Regions from separate parts of the Streptomyces sp. NBC_01283 genome, predicted to be linked through region 3. Evidence: riboswitches for the same ligand, from Rfam matches in the RefSeq annotation. Region 3 holds a riboswitch; each other region holds the start of a gene.
The links. A riboswitch is a leader RNA that binds a small molecule or an ion and turns the genes downstream of it on or off. The one in region 3 is predicted to bind cyclic di-AMP.
Positions count from the first base shown of each region.

Region 1 (4,773 bases), 2.7 Mb from region 3:
GACGGCCCCGGTCCGTGGCGAGGCGGCCACCCCCTCGGTCTCGCCCTCACCCCGCTGAACGTCCGAAGGCCCCCCGGAGCAGCGCCCGGAAGGTGTCCGCCGCCGGATGCGACTCGTCGGTGCGGTGGACCACCGAGATCGTGCGGCGCAGACTCCCCGGCTCAAGCGGCCTCATCCCCACCGGGGTGGCCGCCGTCCGCGCCACCATCTCCGGTACGACGGCGACACCGAGCCCCGCGCTGACCAGCGCACACACCAGTGCGTAGCCAGGAGTCTCGACCAGCACCGAGGGCGTCGCGCCGGCCCGGACGAGCGCGGACTCCACCCCCTGCCGGGACGGATGCTCAGGCGCCATGCTGATCAGCGGCTGCCCGGCGAGTTCGGTCAGGGGCAGCCGCGACGACGAGCTCGCGAGAGCGTGACCGGGCGAGGTCACCAGGACCAGCTCCTCGACCAGTACCGGCTCGGCGGTCACGGACGCGGGCAGCGGCACCGGATCCGCCGGTTCGTACGTGTGCGTCAGGGCGAGATCGACCTCACCGGCGGCCACGGCCGCGATGCCGAGCGGCGGTTCATAGGCCCGAACGGTCAGATCGACGTCCGGATGGGCGCGGCGGAACGCGGTCAGCGCGGGCGGCACCAACTGGATCCCGGCGGTGGTGAAGGTCCCCACGCGCAGCCTGCCGCCGGAAAGCCCCGCGAGCCTGGCCAGTTCGTGCCGGGCCTGCTCCATCTCGTCCAGGACCCGGCGCGCCCGCGCGAGCAGCAGCTCACCCGCGCCGGTCAGCCGTGCCCCGCGGTGATGCCGGACCAGGAGCGCGGTGCCCGCCTCCCGTTCGAGCTTGGCCAGCTGCTGGGAGAGGGCGGGCACGGTGTAGCCGAGACGCTCGGCGGCGCGGGTGATCGACCCGGCCTCGGAGACCGCCACCAGTGCGGCGAGCCGCGTCGGGTCGTACATGGTCGCTCCCGGTGCAGGAGCCGACGGGCGGTGCGGCTGTCCGTCGGCCGTGAGGCTAAACGACTGCTTAAGGCAGACCCAGGATATTCCACATACCTGCTGAAGGCAGAAGAACGGCAGGCTTGGCGCCATGGACGCACAACTGGTCGCCTTCACCGGAGTCGCCGCGGGCATGGTCGCCATGCCGGGCGCCGACTTCGCCGTCGTCGTGCGCAACGCCCTCGCATCCCGCCGCGCCGGAGTGACGTGCGCGATCGGTGTGGCGGGCGGGCTCCTGGTGCACACGGCGCTCGCGGTGGCCGGGGTCGCGGCGGTCCTCGCGGCGGTCCCCACGCTCTTCCGTGCGCTGCAGGCCGCGGGCGGGGCCTACGTGCTCTACCTCGGGTATCGCGCGCTGCGGTCGGCGGCGCGGCCCCTGGGGAGCTTCGGGACGGCGGACGGCGCGGAGGGGGCAGCGGTCGGGGGCAGCCTGCGGCAGGGCTTCTTCACCAACGCCCTCAACCCGAAGGCACCCATCACGTTCCTCAGCGTGCTGCCGCAGTTCGTGCCCGCGGGCAGCCCCGCGATGCCCAGGACTCTGCTGCTCGCGTCCATCATCGTGGCCCTCGCCCTGGTGTGGTTCCCGGTCGTCGCGCTCCTGGTCGACCGGCTCGGCCGCTGGCTGCGCAAGCCGCGCACGGCCCGTGCGATCGAGGGCGGCACGGGCGTCGCGCTCAGCGTGCTGGGCGCGGTGCTCCTCATCGAGGCCCTGTTGGCCTGACGTCGTCCGGCGTGTCCGATCCTGTGGCCTCGGCGCCATCAGTGCCCTCGTCCTTGCTCGCGCGGCGCAGCAGCAGGGGGAGCACTCCCCACAGGCCCGCGCACACCAGGAGCGTGCCCGCGCTCGCGATGATCCCGCCGGTCCTGCCCACCGCCACGTCCACCACCAGGAGCACGGAACCGGCGAGCGCGAACATCAGGACCCCCATACCGAGGACGGCGAGGCGGGACGAGACCCGCACGATCCGCGGCTTGGAGTGCTGCCCGAAGAGCGACCGGTGCACGGCGGCGGGAGCCGTGAACAGCGCCGCGGCGAGGACGGCAAGGAGCAGCGTGGTCACGTAGGTGGCGCGCTGCACGGTGTCGAGCGAGGCGAAGCGCTCGGTGAAGGCAAGCGTCAACAGGAACGCGAAGAGGATCTGCACCCCGGCCTGAGTGACCCGCAGTTCCTGGAGGATCTCCGCGAAATTGCGGTCGGCGCGTTCGAAGCGTGTCTCGTTGCGGGGCGCGTCGCCTGCCGTGGAGGAGCTGTTGTTTTCGGCCATGGCGCACGAGTATCCGCGTCGGCGCCCTGTACGCCCGGCGGGCGCGCCGATCGGCGGGCCGGGCGGGAGCCACGCGGGGGCAGTCCGGGCGGTGGCGGTGGCGGGGGTTGGTGAGCCCCCGCCACCGCCGTCCTGCAGCCGACGGCCGGTGACGGGCGATCAGCGCACCCTGCCGTACCAGACGCTCTTGGTCCAGATCTTCTCGAGCCGCACCACGGTGTTCGACTTGGGGGCGTGCCAGATCCGGCCCTTACCGGCGTAGATGCCGACGTGGTAGACGTTCCGGCCGGAGTGGAAGAAGACCAGGTCGCCGCGGACGCGGTTGGAGGCGGAGATGTGGCGGGTCTTGTTGTACTGCTGTGCCGCGGTGCGGGGGAGCTTCTTGCCCGCGCGCTTGAACGAGTAGAGGGTCAGACCCGAGCAGTCGAACCGACGCGGCCCCGTCGCTCCGTAGCGGTACGGAGCGCCCTTCTTGGAGGCGGCGATCTTGAGCGCCTTCGTTCCGTGCGTCGCGGCCTCCGCTTCCGACGTGAGCCCTGGGCCCACGAGGGTGCCGCCCACGACGGCGAGCGTGAGGGCCGATACGGAACCGGCCCTGGTCAGCAGCGACGGAACATGATTCAGCGCAGTCATGCGCAACCCTTCGTCAACCGCCTGTGAAGGATGACCTGTCGGATTCGGGCTGACAAAGTTGCCCGGCCGCGTGTGCGGCTTCACCCCAAGGGCCGTGGTCCGGACTCTCCGGACCGACCCGTCATGCCTGGGTCCTCCACTCCTGCCGATGCACCGATGTCGACCGGTCATCCGGGTGGCGGCAGGACTCGGCGTCCGCCCGGACCGCCCCGCCGCTGTGGCGGGGGCTTGTCGTCGGAAGGGATCTTGACCCGTGAAGGGCAGGAATTCCGAGCCGAAACGGCGTTTTGTGAGGCTCCTCACGGCTGAACCGTTCGGGTGGACAAGGTCGGATACGGGATCAGGTCAAGGCGCCGGACGATCGTTCGACCAGCACCGGAACGAGGAATTCCGCCCCCCGCGTACACATCTGACGCAACTGAAGACGGCTTCAAGAACGACGATCGTCTACGCCGAACGAGGTAGCCCGTTTGGTTCGTTTGAACCCGGCCCCGGACGGCTCGGAGGCCGGGCGACGGGATGACGGGTGCTCAGGAGCGTGGAGTGACGGGTCTTCAGGACGCCGACGGTGGCGGCACGGTGACCCGCCCGGCCCGCCGCTCCCCGTCGAGCACCCGCAGCGCCCTGGCCAGCGTCGGCGCGTGCACGGCGCTCTCACCTCGCTGGTGCATGAGCGTCAGCGCGTCCAGGAGGGCGGCCGCCCTGCCGACCAGGGCCTGGGCGGCGCGCAGTCCGCCGTACGTGTCCGAGGCGCGGGCGGGGTTGATCCGGCCCACCAGGTCGACCACTTCGAGGTACCGGTCGATCAACTCGCCCTCGGCGCGGGTGAGTGCGGGCAGCGGGGGAAGTTCGGGCGGCAGCACCGGCGGTTCACCCCACGTCCGGGGTGCGCGGGGACGACTTGCGGCTCGCGATGATCCGGTCGACCAGGCCGTACTCAACTGCCTCGGCCGCACTGAGGATCTTGTCCCGCTCGATGTCGGCCGCGATCCGTTCCGCGCTCTGGCCCGTGTGCTGAACGAGCAGCCTCTCCAGTTGCGCGCGCGTGCGCAGGAGTTCGTCGGCCTGGATCGCCAGGTCGGACGTCTGGCCGTGGATGGGCTCGGCGAGCGAGGGCTGGTGGATCAGCACCCGGGCGCCGGGCAGCGCGAACCTCTTGCCGGGGGTGCCCGAGGCCAGCAGGACGGCGGCCGATGAGGCGGCCTGCCCGAGACAGGTCGTCTCCACGTCGCAGGTGACGAACCGGATCGTGTCGTAGATCGCGGTCATCGCGCTGAACGAGCCGCCGGGCGAGTTGATGTAGAGCGAGATGTCGCGGTCGGGTGCCAGATATTCGAGGTGCATGAACTGCGCCATCACGTCGTTGGCCGACGTGTCGTCGATCGGCGTCCCCAAGAAGACGATGCGCTCCTCGAGCAGCTTCGAGTACGGATCGAGGGTCCGCTGCCCCGCGCTGGTGCGCTCGGGGAACTCGGGCAGGACATAGCGGGCGAACGGTCGGTTCATGGCACGTCTCTCCTCTACCGGGGTCGGCTGCTCCCCAAGGCTTCCTGTAAAAAATGTACAGGATGTACGTAACAGTGTGGTGAGGAGCATGTTCGGGTGATCAGCCGGAGTCAACAGTCGCGCCGCGTTTCAGCCGCTCGCTGAAAGCGAAGTCCCCGGCGCGCGGGGCGGGATGGCCGGCGCGGCGACGCGGGCATACTCCGCCTCGTCGCGATCTCAGCCGCCCCGAGCCGAAGGCGTCGTATGAGCCCCGAAGCACATCAGGTCCGCGAAGCCTCCGGGCTCGTCCACCTCACCGCCCGCGAACTCGCCGCCAGGATCCGCACCCGTGAGCTGTCCGCGCGCGAGGTCGTCCAGGCGCACCTGGACCGG
Region 1 is NZ_CP108430.1:1,258,685-1,263,457, reverse strand. It holds gene OG302_RS05965 (ATP-binding protein) at 1-58, shown strand, start outside; gene OG302_RS05960 (LysR family transcriptional regulator) at 47-958, opposite strand; gene OG302_RS05955 (LysE family translocator) at 1,089-1,718, shown strand; gene OG302_RS05950 (DUF6328 family protein) at 1,696-2,262, opposite strand; gene OG302_RS05945 (C40 family peptidase) at 2,422-2,895, opposite strand; cyclic di-AMP (ydaO/yuaA leader) riboswitch at 2,899-3,070, opposite strand; gene OG302_RS05940 (hypothetical protein) at 3,450-3,758, opposite strand; gene OG302_RS05935 (ATP-dependent Clp protease proteolytic subunit) at 3,766-4,401, opposite strand; gene OG302_RS05930 (amidase) at 4,645-4,773, shown strand, end outside.
Region 1: linked by a shared signal. The riboswitch ahead of OG302_RS05945 (C40 family peptidase) and the one ahead of OG302_RS17680 (NlpC/P60 family protein) in region 3 are both predicted to bind cyclic di-AMP.

Region 2 (4,773 bases), 1.3 Mb from region 3:
CGCCGCGACCGCACCGCCGTGGCGGCCGGGTTCGGCCTGCTGCGGCTCGCCGGAGCCCCCTCGCTCGGCTGGCTCGACGTGAAGACGTCCGGTGACGTCGAGGTCCCCGTCATCGAGGCCGCCGTCGACGAGGAGCTCGCCCGCTTCGCGGAAGAGGGCCCCACCGAAGAGGAGATGGAGCGCGCCCAGGCACAGCTGGAGCGCGAGTGGCTGGACCGGCTCTCCACGGTGTCGGGCCGCGCGGACGAACTGTGCCGGTACGCCGTCCTGTTCGGCGACCCGCAGCTCGCCCTCACCGCCGTCGGGCGCGTCCTCGACGTCACCGCGGAAGAGGTCAGGGCGGCCGCGGCGGCCCGGCTGCGCCCGGACAACCGCGCGGTGCTCGTGTACGAGCCCATCGCGCCCGCCGAAGCCACCGACGAGGACGAAGAGGAGGCCGCGAAGTGAGCGAGGCCGCAACGATGCAGTTCCACCCGCAGCCCCAGGCGGGCACCGCACGGCCGTGGGCCTTCCCCGCGCCCGAGCGCGCCACCCTGGACAACGGCCTCACCGTGCTGCGCTGCCACCGCCCCGGCCAGCAGGTCGTCGCGGTGGAGATCCACCTCGAGGCACCGCTGGACGCCGAGCCCGAGGGCCTCGACGGCGTCGCCACGATCATGGCGAGGGCCTTCAACGAAGGCACCGACAAGCACTCCGCCGAGGACTTCGCCGCCGAACTCGACCGCTGCGGCGCCACCATGGACGCGCACGCCGACCACCCCGGCGTCCGCGTCTCCCTCGAAGTCCCGGTCTCCCGCCTCCCCAAGGCGATGGGCCTGCTCTCCGACGCCCTGCGCGCCCCCGCCTTCGCGGACAGCGAGATCGAACGCCTCGTGCGCAACCGCCTGGACGAGATCCCGCACGAGGCCGCCAACCCGGGGCGGCGCGCCGCCAAGGAGCTCTCCCGGCAGCTCTTCCCGGCGACCGCCCGCATGTCGCGCCCCCGCCAGGGCACGGAGGAGACGGTCACGGCCATCGACTCGGCGGCGGTGCGCACCTTCTACGAGAAGCACGTGCGTCCCGCCACGGCGACGGCCGTCATCGTGGGCGACCTGACCGGCGTCGACCTGGACGCCGTCCTCGCCGACACCGTCGGCGCCTGGACGGGCGGCACCGCCGAACCGCGTCCGGTGCCTCCGGTGACCGCGGACGACACCGGGCGTGTCGTCATCGTGGACCGCCCCGGAGCCGTGCAGACGCAGCTGCTCATCGGACGCGTGGGACCGGACCGGCACGACCGCGTCTGGCCCGCACAGGTGCTCGGCACGTACTGCCTGGGCGGCACCCTCACCTCGCGCCTGGACCGCGTCCTGCGCGAGGAGAAGGGATACACCTACGGCGTACGGTCGTTCGCCCAGGTCCTGCGTTCCACGCCGGACGGAAGCGGCGCCGCGATGCTCGCCATCAGCGGCTCCGTGGACACCGAGTCCACGGGCCCGGCGCTCGACGACCTGTGGAAGGTGCTGCGTACGCTCGCCGCCGAGGGCCTCACGGACGCCGAGCGCGACGTCGCCGTGCAGAACCTGGTGGGCGTCGCCCCGCTCAAGTACGAGATGGCGGCGTCCGTCGCGGCCACCCTCGCCGACCAGGTCGAGCAGCACCTGCCGGACGACTTCCAGGCTCAGCTGTACCGCCAGTTGGCCGCCACCGGCACCGTGGAGGCCACTGCTGCCGTCGTGAGCGCCTTCCCGGTGGACCGCCTGGTGACGGTGCTCGTCGGTGACGCCGCGCGGATCGAGGAGCCCGTCAGGGCGCTCGGCATCGGTGAAGTGAGTGTGGTCACCGGCTGAGTGGCAGTCAGGACATGTCGGGACCCCAGTGGCGGGAATTGGCTACTGGGGTCCTCATATGTCCGAATTGCTATGGAGGTTACGTGTCTGCCCTGTGGCGTGCGCTACAAAAACACTGATCCGTTTGTCGTTTGAAAGATGGCCCGCTTAGCGTCATCCCGGCTGTTCGTCATGCAGTACGCCGCACCCGCGGCACCGGACAGTCATCGCCGAGTCCCCGTACGGCGCGAGCCAGGGGAGCCGGGGACCCACATGTCCCCTTGGGGTGAATCGGGAACCTTGCCGTCAGGTGAGGGACTCGTAGGAGACCTTCCTGCTCCGAACCCGTCAGCTAACCCGGTAGGCGAGAAGGAAGGAAAGGATCAGCCGCTTCATGGCGTTCACCCGTGCCACCGGGAAGCACCGTCGCCCGAGCCGCCTCACGCGTACGACCGCGAACGTGGCGGGCGTCGCAGCCCTCACCACCACCGGTGTCATCGGAGGCCTGGCCGCTCCGGCGCTCGCCGCCGACGACGCTGCGGCCCTTGAGCACACCGGCCTCACCCAGGCCATCTCCGTGGGCGACTCGCTCGCCCAGAGCATCGACGCGCAGGCCGCTGCCCAGCAGCAGGCCGCCGACGACGCCGCAGCCGCCAAGAAGGCCGAAGAGGCCGCCAAGAAGAAGGCCGAAGAGGCGAAGCGCAAGGCCGAGGCCGAGGCGAAGGCCAAGGCCAAGAAGGAGCGCGAGGCCAAGGAGCGTGCCGCTCGCGAGGCCGAGCGCAAGCGCCTGAACACCTACGTGGCCCCGGTCAGCGGCTCGTACGTCTCCACGGGCTACCAGACCGGCGGCGCCATGTGGTCCTCCGGCAGCCACACCGGCATCGACTTCCACGCCGCGTCCGGTACCTCGGTCCACGCGGTCGGTTCCGGCACCGTCGTCGAGGCCGGCTGGGGCGGCGCCTACGGCAACAACGTGGTCATCAAGATGAACGACGGCACGTACACCCAGTACGGCCACATGTCGTCCCTCGGTGTCACGGTCGGTCAGGCGGTCACGCCGGGCCAGCAGATCGGCCTCTCCGGCTCCACGGGCAACTCCAGCGGCCCGCACCTCCACTTCGAGGCCCGCACCGGCGAGGAGTACGGCACGGACATCGACCCGATCTCGTACCTCCGCTCGCACGGCGTCAACGTCTGATTCCCGGACGTCTGATCCCCGGCGGTCGCGCGAAGCGCACCTGATTCACCGAAAGCCCCGGCTCGTCGAGAGCCGGGGCTTTCGCCGTTCCGCGTTCCTCGTGCCCCTATCGCCTTTGGCCAAAAGTATCCCTGGATTTCGGCCGACCGTCGGAAATTCGGCGGCTCTGCAATAGAGTCACAGAACAGGCGTCGATCGACCGCGTTTCGCGGGGATTAAGGCGGAGGTCAGTCATGCGCATTCCCGCGCACTCGGTATGCACGGCCATCCGGGACGACATCGTCTCCGGTGTCTACGAACGGGGCGGCCGGCTCACCGAGGAACTGCTCGCGCGCCGCTACGGAGTCTCCCGCGTCCCCGTGCGCGAGGCCCTGCGCACCCTGGAGGCCGAGGGCTTCGTCGTCACGCGCAGGCACGCGGGCGCGTGCGTGGCGGAACCGACCGAGGAGGAGGCCGCCGACCTCCTGGAGATCCGCGCGCTCCTGGAGCCGCTGGGCGCCGCCCGCGCCGCACAGCGCCGCACGGAGGCGCACCTGAAGGTCCTGCGCGGCCTTGTCAGGCTCGGCCAGGAGCGGTCGCGGCACGGCCGGAGCGAGGATCTGCGCTCACTCGGCGGCTGGTTCCACGAGACGCTCGCCCAGGCAGGCGGCAGTCCGGGCCTCACGGCACTGCTCACCCAGCTCCGGCACAAGATCGCCTGGATGTACGTGGTGGAGACGTCGGCGGCGCCCGCCGAGGCCTGGGCCGAGCATGCCGCGATCGTCGACGCGGTGGCGCGCGGCGACGCGGAGCGGGCCCGCGCGCTCACCGCGCAGCACACGGAACGGACCACCTCCGCGCACCGGCCGCGCTTCGTGCAGGGCCGCGGCATCCCCGGTGTGAGGGGTTCGCAACATCCCGTAAACGCAGTGGGCCTGCGGCATTAACAGAGGCGCCGTATACAAAGAAGAGTTATTCGGCGGGGGATTATTTCTGCTGCCCGAATTCAATGTCGACGACTGATATCCGGCAAGCGGAACCAGAAACGCCGAAGGGCCCGCCCCTATTTGGGGCGGGCCCTTCGGCGTATGAGTACCAGTCTTTACTAGACGGTCTCGGGGAGTTCCTCGAGGCCGTCCGCGACCAGCTTCGCCAGACGGTCGAGAGCGGCGTCCGCGCCCTCGGCGTCGGAGGCGAGCACGATCTCCTCGCCGCCCTGCGCGCCCAGACCGAGCACCGCGAGCATGGAGGCGGCGTTCACGGGGTTGCCGTCAGCCTTGGCGATCGTCACGGGGACGCCGGCGGCGGTGGCCGCGCGGACGAAGATGGAGGCGGGTCGGGCGTGAAGGCCCTCGGCCCAGCCGACGTTGACGCGGCGCTCAGCCATGTGTTGCTGCCCTTCCAGGTGTCTCACACTTGTCTAGACCAGTGTCTCATGCCGCCACGAGTGCTCCGCCGGCCGATGGTCCGTACGGCGCCGACCGGTGGTCCGTACGGCGGCGGCCGTAGGTCCCTGCTCCGTCGACCGTACGTCCTCCCGCCTCGGGTCCTCGTCCCGCCCTTCGACGTCTCCTAGCGTGCCCCGGCCGACGCGCCCCCGCGACCCGTACCCTGGGCCCATGCAGACCCCGTCGGACCGGCACGCATACCCCTCCCACTGGGAAGCCGATGTCGTCCTGCGTGACGGAGGCACCGCACGGATCAGGCCGATCACGGCCGAGGACGCGGACCGCCTGGTCAGCTTCTATGAACAGGTCTCGGACGAGTCGAAGTACTACCGCTTCTTCG
Region 2 is NZ_CP108430.1:2,640,321-2,645,093, reverse strand. It holds gene OG302_RS11945 (M16 family metallopeptidase) at 1-447, shown strand, start outside; gene OG302_RS11940 (M16 family metallopeptidase) at 444-1,829, shown strand; cyclic di-AMP (ydaO/yuaA leader) riboswitch at 2,027-2,190, shown strand; gene OG302_RS11935 (M23 family metallopeptidase) at 2,203-3,006, shown strand; gene OG302_RS11930 (GntR family transcriptional regulator) at 3,240-3,932, shown strand; gene OG302_RS11925 (HPr family phosphocarrier protein) at 4,091-4,372, opposite strand; gene OG302_RS11920 (GNAT family N-acetyltransferase) at 4,605-4,773, shown strand, end outside.
Region 2: linked by a shared signal. The riboswitch ahead of OG302_RS11935 (M23 family metallopeptidase) and the one ahead of OG302_RS17680 (NlpC/P60 family protein) in region 3 are both predicted to bind cyclic di-AMP.

Region 3 (4,773 bases):
GAGGGAGCGCATGTGCGGGAAGACGCCGTCCTCCATGCCGGTCAGGAAGACGACAGGGAACTCGAGGCCCTTGGCGGTGTGCAGCGTCATCAGCGTGATGACTCCGGAGCCGTCGTCCTCCTCGTCCGGGATCTGGTCCGAGTCGGCGACGAGCGCGACCCGCTCCAGGAACTGGGACAGCGTGCCCGAAACGCCTGCGGCAGCAGCCGCGTCCGCTCCGTCCGCGGCGTCGGTCTCAGCGTCGGTGTCGGTGTCGGTGTCGGTCTCGGCGTCGGTCCCGCCCTCCGCTGCACCGCTGTCGTGCTCGAACTCCAGCGCCACGGCTGCGAGTTCCTGGAGGTTCTCGATGCGCGTCTCGTCCTGCGGGTCGGTCGAGGCCTGCAGCTCGGCGAGGTACCCGGTCCGTTCGAGCACGGCCTCCAGGACGACGGCGGGGCCGGCGCCGGACTCGACGATGGTGCGCAGCTCCTCCATCAGCACGTTGAAACGCTTGACGGCGTTCGCCGAGCGGGCCGCCATTCCGTACGCCTCGTCGACGCGCTTCAGCGCCTGCGGGAAGGAGATCTTCTCGCGCTGCGAGAGCGCGTCGATCATCGCCTCCGCGCGGTCGCCGATGCCCCTCTTGGGTACGTTCAGAATGCGGCGGAGCGGGACGGAGTCCTCCGGGTTGGCGAGCACCCGCAGATACGCAAGGACGTCGCGGACCTCCTTGCGCTCGTAGAAGCGGACGCCGCCGACGACCTTGTAGGGCAGGCCGACGCGGATGAAGATCTCTTCGAAGACACGGGACTGCGCGTTCGTCCGGTAGAAGATCGCGACGTCGCCCGCCTTCGCGTCGCCCGCGTCGGTGAGCCGGTCGATCTCGTCGGCGACGAACTGTGCCTCGTCGTGCTCGGTGTCGGCGACGTAGCCGGTGATGCCCGCGCCCGCGCCCGCGTTGGTCCACAGATTCTTGGGGCGACGGCTTTCGTTGCGCTCGATGACGGCGTTGGCCGCGGTCAGGATCGTCTGCGTGGAGCGGTAGTTCTGCTCCAGGAGGATCGTCGTCGCGTTCGGGTAGTCCTCCTCGAACTGGAGGATGTTGCGGATCGTGGCGCCACGGAAGGCGTAGATCGACTGGTCCGCGTCACCCACGACACACAGCTCGGCGGGGTCGTCCCCCTCGCCTCCGGAGGGGCCCACCAGCTCGCGCACCAGGGCGTACTGGGCGTGGTTGGTGTCCTGGTACTCGTCGACCATCACGTGGCGGAAGCGGCGGCGGTAGTGCTCGGCGACGTCGGGGAACGCGCGGAACATGTTGACCGTCGTCATGATCAGGTCGTCGAAGTCGAGGGCGTTCGCCTCGCGCAGACGCGACTGGTACATCGCGTACGCCTGGGCGAGCGTCTTCTCGAAGCCGTCGGCGGCCTGGCCGGCGAAGGTCTCCTCGTCGATCAGCTCGTTCTTCAGGTTCGAGATCTTGGCGCTGAAGGACTTCGGCGGGAACTTCTTCGGGTCGATGTCCAGATCGCGGCAGACCAGCGCCATCAGGCGCTTGGAGTCGGCGGCGTCGTAGATCGAGAAGGAGGAGGTGAAGCCGATCGTCTTCGACTCGCGGCGCAGTATGCGCACGCACGCGCTGTGGAACGTCGACACCCACATCGCGTTGGCCCGCGGCCCGACGAGGTTCTCGACGCGCTCCTTCATCTCGCCGGCGGCCTTGTTCGTGAACGTGATCGCCAGGATCTGTCCCGGGTGCACGTGCCGCTCGGCCAGGAGATACGCGATGCGGTGCGTCAGGACGCGGGTCTTGCCGGAACCGGCGCCCGCGACGATGAGCAGCGGGGAGTCCGCGTGCACGACGGCCGCGCGCTGGTTCTCGTTCAGCCCGTCGAGCAGGGCCGCCGGGTCGATCACGGGGCGCGGGGCGCCGCCGCGGTAGTGCGCGTCCCGAGGTGTGGGCGCGTCGAACTTCCCGTCGAACAGATCATCCGGAACGGATTCCGGACCACTGTCCTCGGGCGGCGGCGGGGGCTCTTCCTCCGAAGCCCGCGAGGGCTTGAGGTCCGCCAGGAAGCTGTCATCAAAGAGGCTGCTCATCGCCTCCCGAGTCTAGGCGGCCCCACTGACAACCCGCCCCGGGTTCCGGCCACCCCGTCCTTCCGCGCCCGCCTACGCCCAGCCCGCGGACCGTCACGTTCCGCTACGTCGCGGCATGCCCGCGTCAAGCGCTTCGCAAAGTAACGAAAACGTATCGGGCATATCGAACATCAACCTTCACACGGGCCACACGAATTGGCTAGGTTGCTGCCCGGGCTGCTCGTACTCCCACCGGCGAACCCCGCCGGGAACGAGTGGCCTCCGCCGAGTTCGATCTCCTCGGAGCCGGGGACCCACGTAGAACTTGGGGTGAATCGGTCCCGTACGCAGTACGGGACCGTAGGGCAACCTTCCGGAACCACCCGCCCGAACCCGACAGCTAACCCGGTAGGCGGTCTACGGAAGGAGTCGCCTCCCTTGGCGTCGCACCGCAAGCCGCGGACCCGCATTGCCGGCCTACGCGCCACCCCCGCCCTCGGTATCACGACGGCAGCCCTGACGTCCGTGGCCCTCCTCTCACAGAGCGCGCAAGCGGCACCGTCCGCGCCCCAGAAGCCCAGCCTCGAAGAGGTCCAGAAGAAGGTCGACGACCTCTACCACCAGGCGGGCGTGGCCACCCAGAAGTACAACTCGGCCAAGGAGCGCACCGACAAGCAGCGCAAGAAGGTCGACGCTCTCCTCGACGACGTGGCAGAGCGCGCCGACAAGCTGAACGAGGCCCGCCGGCAGCTGGGCACGTTCGCCGCGGCCCAGTACCGCACCGGCGGCGTCTCCGAGACCGCCACGATGATGCTCGCCGACGACCCGCAGGGGTTCTTCGACCAGAACCACCTGTCGGACCGGCTGACCGCGCGCCAGAAGAGGGCGGTCGACGACTACCAGACGCAGCAGGCGTCGGCGACGAAGCAGCGCACGAAGGCCACCAAGAGCCTGGAGACGCTGAGCAACTCGCGGGACGACCTCAGGACGAGCAAGCAGACTGTCCAGAAGAAGCTGGGCCAGGCGCGCACGATGCTCTCGGAGCTGACGGCCGAGGAGAAGGCGCGGCTCGCGGCGATCGAGAAGAAGAAGGAAGACGAGGCCAAGCGCAAGGCCGCCGAGCTGGCGCGCAAGCAGGAGGCCGAGGCGGAGGCCAAGCGCAAGGCGGCGGAAGAAGCCGCCGCCAAGGAGCGCGAGTCGGACAAGGAGACCCCGGACGCGGGCTCCGGATCCGGCACCGGCTCCGGCTCCGGCTCCGGCACGGACAGCGGTTACGCGACGAAGGCCGCGAAGGTGATCAACTTCGCCGAGGCCCAGATCGGCAAGCCGTACGTATGGGGCGCCACCGGCCCGGACTCCTACGACTGCTCCGGGCTCACCCAGGACGCGTGGAAGGCCGCGGGGATCTCCCTGCCGCGTACGACGTGGGACCAGGTGAAGGTCGGCACGACCGTCAAGACCGCCGACGCCAAGCCGGGTGACCTGGTCTTCTTCTACGACGACATCAGCCACGTAGGGATCTACATCGGCGACGGCAAGATGATCCACGCCCCGAAGCCGGGTGCGAACGTCCGCGTCGAGTCGATCTACTACATGCCGATCCACAGCGTGGTCCGCCCCGCGTAACCGTCACACCGCATGAGAAGCGGCCCTCCACGCGCGCGTGGAGGGCCGCTTCTCATGGTGGAGGGCCGCTTCTTATGAAGGTGACCGGGTGAGGGTGGAGATCAGGTCCACAGCACCGCGATGAAGATGTTCGCGACGGTCAGCAGCCCGACGGCGCCGAACATCCCCTTGTCCACCTTCTCCTCGTCCCGCTTCACATAGACCAGCGCGAGGATCACGATCAGGACGGCCATCTTGATGCCGATCTTGACGTTGTTGACGGGGTTGTCGTCCGCCTGGTTGAGACCCACCAGGACCACGCCCGTGACGAGCATCGTGAGCGCGCCGTGCAGCATCGCGGGGCTGAAGCGTGCCGTGCCCTGGCCCATCTGCTTCATCTGGGTGAGGAAGCCGCCCAAGAGGGAGGCGATGCCGATGATGTGCAGGCCGACGAAGAGATGGGTGAGAACGTCCATGTCCCGGAGCCTAGCCGGGGCCATATCACCGCTCCGTGGCCAGGTGGGCCACAAGCTCCGCATCAGTCACAGGCGTACGCGAAGGTCGTGCGACTCAGCGGATCGCATGGTCGCACATAGTCACCTGTCCGCACACTTCCGTCAGTTGCGCACAATCCGTCACCAACCCGTGACGGTCAGGTTTAGCGTCCTTCGTCAGGTGACCGGCTCCCCACCGCCGCCCGGTCCAGGGGCGGCAGTCGGACACCACCGCCGAGAATCCGGCGGCGGTCCGCTCCCCCTGTGCGGGCCGCCGCCGGAACCTTAAGGAGCCCCCTACGTTGGCAGCGCACCGCAAGCCGAAACAGCGCTCGCTCAGTGGCCATACGGCCCGTACCGCCGCCACCATCGCCCTCGCCGGGGCCGCCACAGCCACCGCCTTCGACGGAACGGGACACGCGGATCCGCGGCTCAGCCCGGCCGAGGTGAAGTCCAAGGTCGACGCGCTCTACCGCGAGGCCGAGGTCGCCACCGAGAAGTACAACGGCGCCAAGGAGAAGGCCGAGAACGCCGAGAAGTCTCTGGGAGAGCTGCGCGACGAGGCGGCCCGCAAGACGGAGAAGCTCAACTCCGCGCGTGCGGGGCTCGGTTCGAT
Region 3 is NZ_CP108430.1:3,913,488-3,918,260, forward strand. It holds gene pcrA (DNA helicase PcrA) at 1-2,079, opposite strand, end outside; cyclic di-AMP (ydaO/yuaA leader) riboswitch at 2,332-2,489, shown strand; gene OG302_RS17680 (NlpC/P60 family protein) at 2,497-3,684, shown strand; gene OG302_RS17685 (hypothetical protein) at 3,786-4,139, opposite strand; gene OG302_RS17690 (NlpC/P60 family protein) at 4,460-4,773, shown strand, end outside.